Regions from separate parts of the Ralstonia mojiangensis genome, predicted to be linked through region 1. Evidence: predicted binding sites of a transcription regulator. Region 1 holds the regulator's gene; the other holds the start of a gene.
What was found. Region 1 encodes FNR, which switches genes on or off when oxygen is low (the NO sensors DNR and NnrR bind a similar motif). Its sites were predicted from a motif close to TTGATNNNNATCAA; they were not measured.

Region 1 (3,405 bases):
TCCCGCCGCGAAGCACGCGGCATTTCTGAATGCTGTTGCCCACCCGGGCCCGGCGCGCGAAGGCCAATTATTCAATTGGATCCTGCACCGAAACGCAGTGGCTGTGCCCGCAAAGTAGGGCCGGAGGAGCGAGTTGATCCGGTGCCGGTCAGGCACCACAAGGGCAATTTCTTCCGCCGCCATGGGGACGGATACTGCACCGGACGACTACCAAGAAGAACGGCAGCCCGCCCGAATCGACTGTCCAGGGTGACTCTACCGCTGGATGGCATCGCTTGGCGCCGCGCTTGGGATTGTTGATTTGCGCGGGTGGCGAATCGAATTGTTGTCGATTGTAGGGCAATTTCCAGCAGCGCCGCAACCGGGAAGATGTCCTAGCCTCCCATCCCGGGCCGGATGGCGATTTCCCCGCGCTTTAAACGCTTACAGCACGAGACAGAATCCGTGTGCGTTAAGCATCTCTGGCAGCCAGATTGCGTGAAACAGCCCCCAGACCCCAAACCCGGCGATGGCGATGCCAGCCGCGCCTCGCGCCCATCGCTGGCGCGACAGCCCTCTCAACCACCCGGCCAAGCCAGACATCATCAGAAGGTTAGGCAGTGTGCCGGCACCAAAGACGAGCATGACCACGGCCCCTGAGGCTGCGTTGCCTGCCAACAACGCTACAGCCAATGCGCCGTAAACCATGCCACACGGCACCAAACCCCACGCCATACCCGTGACATAGCGGCGCAGCAACGGCGGCTGACGCTGAAGCTTGCCGCCCAGCCTAGCCGCCGCTAGAGACAGACCACCAGCGACGCGGCCGAGCAAGCGCTCAAGCCACACGCTGCGCCACACATCTCCGGCGGAACGCACGAGCAGCAACAAACCGTAGGCGAGCAGCAATGCACTGGCGAAGGCAAACAAGCCGCGTTGAATGGGCAGCCATTGCTGGCGCCAGACGGTCGCACCCATCGCACCCATGATTGCGCCAAGCAGCGTATAGGTGGTCAGCCGGCCGGCATGCATGACGACCTGCTCAAACCATAGACGGCGGCGAGACACGATCCGCACCGCCACCGCCCCGCGCTCGGCCGCGAGTGCGATACCGCTGCACATCGCCAGACAATGGACACCGCCGAGCAACGCAATCAGGAAAACGCTCAGAAGCGCGGCGGCACTCATCTTTCTGACGCTCTCTTGATATGGGCCAAGGTTTTCGTTTTGCTGTTGCGAACTAAGCGTAATTGGCGCGTTTTGCCGCATCGGAAATGTCCGAGGACAAGAAGGTCGCCGTTATAATAAGCTGGCGCTATACAACAAGAATTACTCATTTCACTTTCCCGAAATTCGCCCCCGCCCGTGCTCACTCGAATCGCACTTACCGACCAAGCCTCGCGTTGTTCCACCTGTGTACTCGGGCAAATCTGCCTGCCGGTGGGAATGAACTCGGATGACGTGCGCAAGATGGACGATTTGGTCGGCGAGCGCATCCGCATTAAGAAGGGGCAATCGCTCTATTCTCTGGGTGAGCCACTGGAGGCGGTTTACGGCATTCGTTTCGGCACGCTCAAAACCCATCTGACGCTTGAAGACGGACGACACCAGATCACTGGGTTCCATCTGCCGGGTGAAATCGTCGGGCTCGATGGCATTGGTGATATGCGCCACGTGTCGGACGCCACCGCGCTTGAAGATACTGAAGTCTGCGTGGTGCGCTACGACGAGCTGCAGCACCTTTCGCGCCGGCTGCCTTCGCTGCAGCATCAGTTTCTGCGCATCATGAGCAAGGAAATCTCGCAGGATCATCTGATGCTTCTCACGCTGGGCTCCATGCGTGCGGAGGAGCGTCTGGCAGCGTTCCTGCTCAACCTCTCGAAGCGATCGGCCCAGCGAGGATATTCGTCGACCGAGTTTGTGCTGCGTATGAGCCGCGAAGAACTTGGCAGCTATCTGGGTCTGAAGCTCGAAACCGTCAGCCGCCTGTTCTCGCGCTTTGCCGAAGCGGGTCTCATTCAGATCCGCCAACGCCACGTCAAGTTGGTCGACCTGGCCGGCCTGCGCCAGGTCATGAGCGGTCAGGCCGCCTAAGCTGCTTCCATGGTTCCCGCTCACACGAGCGGGTGTTCATGCGCTTCCAGTTTGCCGATGCCCGGCGACACATAGAGCGTCAGCGCGCTCGACAATCCGCACAGCAACCAGAACACAAAGAACGACACGGTGTAGACCGCCTGGGTCGACACCGTGATCTGTTCGCCGAAGAAGCGCAGGTCGGCGGGGTCCACCACCGCAAAAACCACCAGCTCAGCCAGCGCGGCCGACAGAAATGCCGGCCACAGAATCCACATCAGCAATCGACGTTTCATCGGGCCTCCGCGTGAATGGCATGTGGCGGCGCGACGACCGTCTTTTCAACGACCAAACCGCGGCGCACCACGTTGTCATGAATAGCAGGATCGGGATGCGACATTGCCAGCCAGATGGTGACGCCGCAGCCGACCATGGCGACGAACGGCCCTGCCATCAGCAGCCATGGCCAGGGCTCGCGCCACCAGGGACGGGCCTGTGCGGAAGATTGCGTTGCGTGCATCGTTGCCTCCTGTTGGGGATGCCGCATCAGCGCGGCACGATGAAGCTCGACGGTTCGCGCAGTACGAGGCTGTCGCTACCGCTGTCTGCATGGATGACGAAACGGATTTTGTGCGAGCCGGGGGCGGCATCGTCGGCCGGCCGGCGTACGCGCACAGGCAGCAGTCGGTTAGCCGCCGGCGGCAACTCCAATGTGGTCGACTCGCCGCTGCCGCCCTGCACGTCCAGTTCCGGCATGCCCTCGGCGGTGATGGTCACGCGCATGGGGTGCTCGGACGCGTTCATCAGTTGCAGGCGATAAACGTTCTCGATCTTGCCGCCGTCCACTTCACGCGCCAGCGCACCACGATCACGAATCACGTCAACCTTGAGCGGCTGCCGCATCGCCAATGCCACGATGAACCCGGTGAAGAGCACCAGCATGATTCCGGTATAGATCAGCACACGCGGACGCAGCAGATGTCGCCGGGCTTCCTTCGGGCTGAGCCGATCAAGCATCGCGCGTTCCGACGTGTAGCGGATCAGACCACGCGGGTAGCGCATCTTGTCCATGACCTGGTCACAGGCGTCAATGCAGGCGCCGCAACCGATGCATTCGTATTGCAGCCCTTGGCGGATGTCGATGCCGGTCGGGCATACCTGTACACAGATGCTGCAGTCGACGCAGGCACCCAGACCCTGAGCTTCGAAATCGGCGTTGCGCGAACGGCTGCCGCGCGGCTCGCCGCGCTGCGTGTCATAAGTGACAACGTAGGTATCGGGATCGACCATCACGCTCTGGAAACGAGCGTAGGGACACATGTAGCGGCAGACCTGTTCGCGCATGAAACCGGC
Region 2 (3,405 bases), on a different contig from region 1:
GTTCCCAGGCCGGGAACGTGTTGGTCGAAAAACGCTGGTGCACCAGCGCCAGCGCCGACACCGTACGCGGGTCTGCCAGGTCCTGGTAATAGCGGCCCACCTGCTCGCACAACAGCAGGCCCTTGTAGACGATCGTGCGCGCCGACATCGACGGCACGAAGTATTCCTTACCGTGCTTGAGCTTGAGCGCCTGGATCGCGTGGCTGGCGGTTTTGCGGATCACGTACAGCTTCCGCTCCAGCGCGTCGGTGGTCATGATGTCGCGGCCGCGCCCGATGAAGATCTGGCGGATCACCGGCTCAGTCTTCTGCACCGTCGGCGACATCGGCATGGTCTTGTCGACCGGAACATCGCGCCAGCCCAGCACGACCTGGCCTTCCAGACGCACGGTGCGCTCGAGTTCCTGTTCACAGGCCAGACGCGACGCGTGCTCCTTCGGCAGGAAAATCATGCCGACGCCGTATTCGCCGGCCGGCGGCAGATTGATGCCCTGCTTCGCCATCTCTTCACGGAAGAACTGGTCGGGAATCTGCAGCAGGATGCCCGCGCCGTCGCCCATCAGCGGGTCAGCACCGACAGCGCCCCGGTGGTCGAGGTTGTGCAGGATACGCAGGCCCTGCTGGACGATCTCGTGGCTCTTCTTGCCCTTGATGTGAGCGACGAAGCCGACGCCGCAAGCGTCGTGTTCATTGGTCGGGTCATACAGACCCTGGGCCGACGGTGCGGCGGCGGGGAAGGAATGTTGTTCCACGGCGATCTTCCGATGTTGTGGGTACAGCGCGCCGCAGAAAGCCCTCGCGAACGTGCGAATGCGGTGGCAGACAGGCAATGGCGCGCCGCACCATGAATGCGGGGTGAAACGAATATAAAAGAGTGGCCCGTAACAGGCAAAAGTTTTTAAATGGGGTCAGATTCAATTAACAAATGCACGACAACAGTGCGGGTTAATTAATGGGGACAGATTAAATGCGGCCGCAATGTTACGGCTCAGCGTGACAGCTCCACTACCGCGCTATTCGGTGCGCGCGCTGTCCTCCGCTTCCACTTCCGCGAGTTGGCGGGGTGGTCGCCCCTTGGGCAATGGCGCAACCCGGCGGCCGCCGGCGCGTGCCAGCGTCGCGAGAAACGCCTCGTTTCCGAGTGGCCAGCCGCTGTGCACGTGCTGGCGAATCTGCGCCAGCTGGTCTGAACCCAGACCTTCATGCCACAACGTTCGATAGCGCGACTGGCGCTCGAAAGGCGTATTGCCAAGCCGCCAATAACAATAGTGGTCACTCACCCACGGAATGGATTGGATGCCCACATGATGACGATATGTGCTCCATCGGTCGTCTTCCGGCGTGCTGACAAGACCCGCGCGCACGGCGTTGGATTCCACGTACAACAGCATCGGCAAGACCCATTCGGCCGGGTCCAGCACGGTCGAGCGGAAACGCCCTTCCCACAGCGTTCCGCTGCGATCAGCGGCGGCGTTGAAGTACCGCGTATAGCGTCGTCCGACCGCCTGCAGCGTGCGCGAAAGGCTGTCCGCCACCTTGGGCGTCCCCACCAGATGAACGTGATTCGGCATCAGCGAGAAGCCATGGACGGCGAAGTCGTGCTCGCGCGCGGCCATGCGCAACGTGTCGAGATAGAACGCGTAGTCGTCGTCGCCGCGAAAAACGATCTGGCGGTTGTTGCCGCGCTGCAACACGTGCACAGGAACATCGGTAGGGCTGAGGCGAGGCAGGCGGGCCATGGAACAGACAGGGCGGCGAAAAGCGCCATCGTAGCCTGAACCCAGCGAACCTGTCCCCAATTTTTAGCAGGCAAACGCTTGCATGGGGCTGTCGCGCGGAGGCGACGGCAGAGTTTGCGTGCCGTCAAATTGGCGACCGTCCACGGCATCGACGACGGGGTGAACTTGATCCCGAGCAAATCGGCCAAGCAACTTCCCCGCGAGACTGGCTCCCATCACATCACGAGACAACACGAGAGGGAGCGATTCATGGCTTTTCACCGCCTAGCCGCCGTAGCTGTAGCCGCCGGAATGCTTGCCGCCGGATTCGGCCAGACTGCCTTTGCGCAGAGCACGGACTTGCCGCCGGCCACCGGCAACTGGATGGTGCGCCTGCGCGCCGTCAACCTGACAGCCGCCAACAAATCCGACGCGGTGCCGGCGCTGGCCATTCCGGCTGACGCCATTCAGATCAACAACAAGGTCCTGCCCGAGCTGGACATCTCGTACTTCTTCACGCCGCACCTCGCGGCCGAGCTGATCCTGACTTACCCGCAACAACAGGACGTCACGGTCATGCAAAGCGCGCTGGGCGGCCCGACCAAGATCGGCAGCTTCCGCCACTTGCCGCCCATCCTGACGATGCAATACCACTTCACGCCTGAGTCGCGCTTCAAACCGTACGTGGGCGCGGGCATCAACTACACGCGCATCTCGAATGTGAATCTGCAGGTGCCGGGCGTTGGTTCGCTGGACCTCAGCAAAAACAGCTTCGGCCCTGCGCTGCAGGCCGGCTTCGACTATCGCCTGACCGAACGCCTCTACTTCAACGTCGACCTGAAAAAGACCTGGATCAGCGCCGACGTGAAGATGGCCGGCCAGACCATCAGCAAGGTGAAGGTTGACCCGTGGCTGCTGGGCGTCGGCCTGGGCTATCGCTTTTAAGGGAGGGAGATCAGCGAACTGACACTGTCCTGATCGACTTTTACCGACGTGCCGCAGGGGCCGTCGACGGCGGGGGCGCTCGTCGGCGGTGGTTGGCGCGTTCGGCCCGGCATGCGTTGGGGCGGCCGGGCATTTTTTTTTGGGCGCTTGATTTTGATCTGGCTTCAGATCGATTGGGAGCTAGGCGGGCGGATAGCGGCCCGAACGGTAACGGTACAGCCGTTACTCAAGCTGCATCAACGGCAAAGATGCGGCGATGTTCCTTGATAGCGTAACGATCCGTCATGCCGGCGATGTAATGCGCAATCCAGCGCGGCTGCTCTTCGGGGTTGGCTTTCGCCTGATACTGCGGCGGCAGCAGACGCGGGTCGTCCGTAAAGGCGCGGAACAGATCGTCGATGATGCGGCGCGCCTTGGCGGCCATGCGCATCACGAGGTAATGCCGATACAGGTTGTCAAACAGGAAGCGCTTGAGCGCGCGCGCCTCTTCGCGCATCGGGTCGGAGAACGCGACGAGCGCTGGTGCGGCACGCACATCGTCGATACATTGCGGCGCAACGTCAGCAATGCCGGCACGCGTGGTGCCGATCAGATCGACGATCAGCGCGTTGATGATGCGGCGAATGGTTTCGTTGATCAGGCGCCGGCCGCTGACATTCGGGAACGCGGCCTCGGCCTCGCGCCGATGGACGGCCCATAGCGGCACGCCTTCGAGTTGCTCCAGCGTAATCAGGCCGGAACGC

Region 2: the regulator FNR is predicted to act here: its motif matches at 1,904-1,917, upstream of NG898_RS25360 (OmpW/AlkL family protein).

What each region holds. Positions count from the first base shown of each region.
Region 1 is NZ_JAMXHU010000003.1:253,169-256,573, forward strand. Features, by position in the region: gene NG898_RS13250 (sulfite exporter TauE/SafE family protein) at 424-1,167, opposite strand; gene fnr (fumarate/nitrate reduction transcriptional regulator Fnr) at 1,345-2,073, shown strand; gene NG898_RS13260 (hypothetical protein) at 2,094-2,348, opposite strand; gene NG898_RS13265 (FixH family protein) at 2,345-2,572, opposite strand; gene ccoG (cytochrome c oxidase accessory protein CcoG) at 2,599-3,405, opposite strand, start outside.
Region 2 is NZ_JAMXHU010000007.1:95,569-98,973, forward strand. Features, by position in the region: gene NG898_RS25350 (glutamate synthase-related protein) at 1-751, opposite strand, end outside; gene NG898_RS25355 (transposase) at 1,013-1,738, opposite strand; gene NG898_RS25360 (OmpW/AlkL family protein) at 1,988-2,662, shown strand; gene NG898_RS25365 (deoxyguanosinetriphosphate triphosphohydrolase) at 2,889-3,405, opposite strand, start outside.